Linked DNA regions of Tunturibacter psychrotolerans. The protein of the gene in region 2 interacts with the protein of the main gene of each other region in a pairwise test. Links are inferred from orthologs where the notes say so. Each region holds a gene or a part of one and is shown on either strand. Other genes may lie near its edges.

Evidence for each region.
Region 1: the proteins of eno (region 2) and rpe interact in binary tests that used the Escherichia coli proteins (3 or more experiments, as listed by UniProt). The link is inferred for Tunturibacter psychrotolerans from one-to-one orthologs.

The regions. Positions count from the first base shown.
Region 1 is NZ_CP132942.1:5,518,176-5,520,933, reverse strand. It holds rpe (ribulose-phosphate 3-epimerase), read right to left. Parts: upstream 1,840-2,758; coding sequence 1,162-1,839; downstream 1-1,161. Other genes in the region: RBB77_RS23170 (hypothetical protein), read right to left, coding at 2,006-2,722; RBB77_RS23180 (outer membrane protein assembly factor BamD), read right to left, coding at 1-1,077. UniProt on the Escherichia coli protein: Catalyzes the reversible epimerization of D-ribulose 5-phosphate to D-xylulose 5-phosphate.
Region 2 is NZ_CP132942.1:2,927,769-2,930,608, reverse strand. It holds eno (phosphopyruvate hydratase), read right to left. Parts: upstream 2,147-2,840; coding sequence 854-2,146; downstream 1-853. Other genes in the region: RBB77_RS12100 (hypothetical protein), read left to right, coding at 2,508-2,840; RBB77_RS12110 (hypothetical protein), read right to left, coding at 1-587. UniProt on the Escherichia coli protein: Catalyzes the reversible conversion of 2-phosphoglycerate (2-PG) into phosphoenolpyruvate (PEP). It is essential for the degradation of carbohydrates via glycolysis.

The DNA.
Region 1 (2,758 bases), 2.6 Mb from region 2 along the record:
CTGCAGACGATACTGCCGGCGGCTGTTTTCAAGCGCGACGCTGGCGGCGATCTGTTCGGGAGTGGGCTGCGGAATCTTCACGTTCATCGCGTCGAGCCGGTCCCGCGCATCTTCGACGTGGGGCGAGGCCGAGTGCTCCAGAACAACCTTGCTGTATGCGGCGATGGCCTGATCGTCATAGATCTTTTCAAGTCTTGCTTTGCCCGCTTCGGGCAACTTCATGGCGCGGACGTAGCGCGCTTCGGCCTCGTACGCATCGCCGAGACCGACCAGGACGTCGTCCATGTGGCTGAACTGCGGATAGGTGTCGACGACTGTCTGATAGCGGGCGATGCTCGCAGGGTAGTTATTGTGGGTCGCGTAGAAGGCAGCGATGTTTGCCTCGCGAGTTGCCATGACCTCCTGGACCTCGCGCAACCTCTGCTTGGCCTGCGGCACCAGCGTCGACTCAGGAAACTGCTGCAGCATCAGGCGGTACTCTTCTTCGGCGTGAACGGCCTTCGCGTAGTCGCGATCTGGCTTGTCCATCTGACGGAAGTAGATGTCACCGACGCGCATCTGGGCTTCGGCAGCCTCGGGGGCGTTGGGGAAGAAGGTGATGAAGTCTTTGTATTCCTGTTCGGCCTGGGTGAGGGCTGCGGTGCCGCCCTCTCGATACCAGCTGTCGCCGATAGCGAGCTTGGCCTTCATCTGATACTGCGAGTCGGGATAGGTGTTGAGCAGGGTCTGCAGGTCGAGGCGGGCAACGTCGAAGTGGCCGCGCTTGGTCGCATCGATGGCCTTGTCGTAAAGCACCTTGTCGGGAAGCTTTTGGTCCGGCATATCGGCCGGCTTCACCGACTTCTCTTTGCGCAGCTCTTTCTTGGTGTCCTTAGACTGGACGACCTTGTCTTTCTTGTCAGGTGTTGTCGCGGTGATGGTCGCGCTCTCGTGCTGCTGGCCGTTGGCATCGGTTGTCGTCTGCGACGAACCGGTCACCTGCGCCATGGCTGCAATCGAACCGGTCAACAGACCGGCAACTGCCACTCCGGCCAACGCGCTGGCCCTTAGGTTTGGAAAGAAGGAACGCTTGTTCATCCGCTATAGACCCCATCCGCCTCGCGCACCAGGGCGCTCAGGCTGTATTTCATTCTAATCGTTCCGGCCGGACTTGTGCCGCGCTTATGCCACTGGTACCGAACCGGCCGCGCGGGCCAGTTTTAGGAATTCCACGGCGTTCTGCTCAGTTTTTCCGGGACTGAAGATGGCCGAGCCGGCGACGAGCATGTCGGCTCCTGCTTCGACGACCTGGGCGACGGTATCGTGAGCAACACCACCGTCGACCTCGATACGAAAGTTCAGACCCATCTCATCGCGGAGCTCGACGAGGTGGGCGATCTTGTCGAGCGCCAGCGGCAGGAACTTTTGGCCGCCGAAGCCGGGATTGACGCTCATGACCAGCACATGGTGCAGCATCGGAAGGACTTCGACCAGCGTGTCGACCAGGGTTGCCGGGTTGAGGACGACGGCGGGGAGCATGCCGTGGTGGACAATCTGCTGGAGCGTGCGATGGAGGTGGCGGCAGACCTCCTGATGGACGCTCATCATGTCGGCGCCGGCTTCGGCGAAGTCCTGGATGAAATCGTCGGGATTTTCGACCATCAGGTGACAGTCGAGCGGGAGCTTGGTGATGGGGCGCAGGGCCTTGACGACGGGCGGGCCGAAGGTGATGTTGGGGACGAAGTGACCGTCCATGATGTCGACGTGGAGGATGGTGGCGCCGCCGCGTTCGACCAGGGCGACTTCGTCGGCGAGGTGGGCAAAGTCCGCTGCGAGGATGGATGCTGCCAGTTCGATCACGTAGGTCGCTCCTGAGTGTGAGTTTACCAGCGTCAGCGTCGTGTTTTGGGGAGAGAGATGTGCTTGCCGAAAATCCGCATTCAAGGAATTGCTACTCTGATTCCGTGCCATTTTGGTTAATCGCCATTGCGCGCTTGTCCTCGCCATAGTCCAAAATCGATCTGCCTCATGAGGATTCCAGGGAGTTGGGTTGGTTTGTCCGGTAGGTACCCATCAGCCTTGCAATCATCACCGCGAGATACAACACCGCCAGAACGGATTCGATCATCGACAGCGAGCGGACCTGCGGTAAAACGGCCGAAATGCCAGCCGCACCGGCTGTCGTCATGCTTCCAAAACTAAAAAAAATGAAATCGAAGCCCACAGGAACAGTATGCAGATTGATCGCCGGATCAAGATAAAAGGCATGGGGCCGGATGATGGCAACGATGGCATAGAGGCGTGCGAAGGAAAATCCAATGAGCAGATAGATGCACACCGCGCCGAAGATCGTTTCCGCGGTGGGCTCTTCGCGTGCAAAAACGCGGTGAAAGATAACCACAATAATGAAAACGTCGAATGCGAAGCTGAGAACGACGTTGAAGACCGACGCAGGAACCAGCGTGGTGCGAAAAACGATCGCATGCTCCATGAATGCGGGAACGGCAAGAATCAGAGCGACAAAGATGAGACCTCTGCGGAAGCTCACCGCGTATATGCTCATCAGGGTGACGGCGGCGCCGACCATCCGGAACACGCGATAACGCACGCCAGAGTCAGCCATGTAAGGGTAGAGAGCCAGGTTTGCAAGCAGAAACAGAAATAGCAAAAAGAACTTGTGCCCGGTGACAGGCAGAATCCGTCGGGCGGGATTTTCAGCCGTAGGTGGCGGGACCTGAGCCATGGCGGAGACACTTGATCCTACACTTTTTCGTATTCG
Region 2 (2,840 bases):
GGGTCGTCTTTGTAGCGGAGGTTAGTGATGGGGTTGAGGTGATTGAGGACGGCGTCGATGTGTTTTTCGTAGGCGGCGATGAGGGTGGGGTCGGTGAAGAAGTCTTGCGGGTTGGGTTTCTTCTCCCAGGCGAGGTATTGGCCGATGCCGCCGCCGGCGCAGGTGGCGCAGTCGCCGACCAAGGGGATGATGAGTTTTATGCCGTGTTTGTGGGCGATGGCGATGGCGTAGTCAGAGGATGCAAAGGCGGCTTCGTTGAAGTTGCCTTCGGTGGGCTCGATGCAGAGGGGGCAGCCGACGGTGTCGCCCATGGTTTGGGCTCGGACTACTTTCGCGCCCATCTCGGCGGCCGTGTCGAAGGCGTCGTCGATCTCGAAGTGGCTGGGGAGGCGGGGGCCCATGGGGTCGTGTGGGCCGTAGCCTTCGAGGCCTAGCCATTCGATGTTGGGGCCGGAGTAGCGGAAGGGTGCGCTGTTCAGGATGAGTTTGGTGCCGGAGCGCTGGACGAAGGCGTCGGGTGATTGTGCCTGAGCGGCGATTGGGAGGAGGGCTGCGAGGGCGAAGATGAAGAATTTGCTGCGGGCCATTCGTTCTCCGGGTCGTTGCATGCTGATGTTTTGGTGCGACCCATTATGAATGGCTATTCAGTAGTTTTGCAACGTCCCTGCCGGACGGGCCCGCTACGCGCGGGGCGGTCACTTCGTGACTTGTGTACTTTTTCTTGAGGGGCAAAGATGTTGGGCCTCGCGTTGATGCCACCAACGGGAGGCCCTGTGCTTTTTGTTTTGCCGAGACCGGTATACACGTCACGAAGTGACCGCGCGCCGCGTAGGCCCGTCCGGCAGGACACGGTTTATTCGCCGAAGTTGACCGATTCGATGCCGAGGAATTCGGCGGATTGGCCGAGCTCTTCTTCGATGCGGAGGAGCTGGTTGTACTTGGCGATGCGGTCGGTGCGAGAGGCGGAGCCTGTTTTGATCTGGCCTGCGCCTGTGCCTACTGCGAGGTCGGCGATGAAGGTGTCTTCGGTTTCGCCGCTGCGATGGCTGATGATGCTGGTGTAACCAAAGCGACGAGCCAGCTCAATGGCTTCGAGTGTTTCCGAGACGGTGCCGATCTGGTTGACCTTGATGAGGATCGAGTTCGCGACCTTCTGCTCGATTCCCTGCTGGAGGCGCTGGGTGTTGGTGACGAAGAGGTCGTCGCCTACGAGCTGGACCTTATCGCCCAGGACCTTGGTGAGGTGCGCCCAGCCATCCCAGTCGTCTTCGGCTAGGCCGTCTTCGATAGAGATGATGGGATATTTGTTGACCCAGTTCTCCCAGAAGGCAGTCATCTCAGCGGAGGAGAGTTCGCGCTTGTCGGATTTCTTGAAGATGTATTTGCCGGTTTCTTTGTTGTAGAACTCGCTGGAGGCCGGGTCGAGGGCGATGGAGATGTCTTCGCCTGGGGTGTAGCCGGCGAGCTGGATGGCTTCGAGGATGAGGTCGAGGGCTTCGTCGTTGGATTTGAGCGAGGGAGCGAAGCCGCCTTCGTCACCGACCGCGGTGTTGTAGCCCTTCTTCTTGAGTACGCCTTTGAGGGTGTGGAAGACTTCGGTGCCCCAGCGGAGTGCGTCGGAGAAGGTTTCGGCGCCGACGGGCATGACCATGAACTCCTGGAAGTCGACGTTGGAGTCGGCATGGGAGCCGCCGTTGAGGATGTTCATCATGGGCGTGGGGAGGAGACAGGCGTTCACTCCGCCGAGGTAGCGGTAGAGGGGGAGCTTGAGGGCTTCGGCGGAGGCGCGGGCCACGGCCATGGAGACGGCGAGGATGGCGTTGGCTCCGAGCTTGGATTTGTTTTCGGTGCCGTCGATGGAGATCATGGTCGCGTCGATGAGGCGCTGGTTGCTGGCGTCCATGCCGGTGAGCTCGGGCCCGAGGATGGTCTCGACGTTTTCGACGGCCTGGAGGACGCCTTTGCCGAGATAGACCTCTTTATCTCCGTCGCGAAGTTCTACGGCTTCGTGCTCGCCGGTGGAGGCTCCGCTGGGAACGGCGGCGCGGCCTTTGGCTCCGCTGTCGAGGATGACGTCGGCCTCGACGGTGGGATTACCGCGGGAGTCCAGAATTTCGCGTGCGTGGATAGAGACGATCTCGGTCATATTGCTCCTGTTGGTAGGGGTTGCGGAATGTTGGGAGACGACGCGGTGGTTCAACCGTTCGTTTAACTTTGGACGACGGTCAACCGGGAGGGTGCTGCCACCTGCGAGGGTTATGGACTGCACCAGCTTTGCGTCGGATGGGCTCACCTGACGAATTTTAGCAAAGGAAACGAAGGGGAGGCCGCAACGCCTGATGAATCAATCGGCGCAGGAAGGCGTTGAGGGGCTTATTAGCAGGGTCGGTTCTGGCCTGAGGAATTTGTTCCATAGATGCGGCGGGAGTTTTATTCTTTGGAGTGATAAGAGCGCAGGAAAATTCAGCGCTCTGGCTGGTCTAAGAAACTTTCACTGAGGTATCGCCATGAAGATGCACATCACCACCGCTGCTCTCGTTCTTGCTGCTGCTCCCGCGTTTTCACAAAGTGCGATGACGGGAGTTTCTCACCCTGACTCTGCGGTGATTTCGAGTAGCGATGATGCGGCTGCTCAGGCTAGTTCACAGACGATCGCTAAGCCGAGTGCGGATGTGCCGGCGGTGGTGCCAGCATCGCCTGCGGTGGAGTATGGGCCTTATGTTCCTTATAAAGGAGCTGCAGTTGCGGGTTCGAGCATGATGGCTGCTGAACCTGCGGCGGAAGATCCTGCAGATGCCATGATCGTGACAAGCGTGCCAGAGCGTGAAGGCACATTGCGT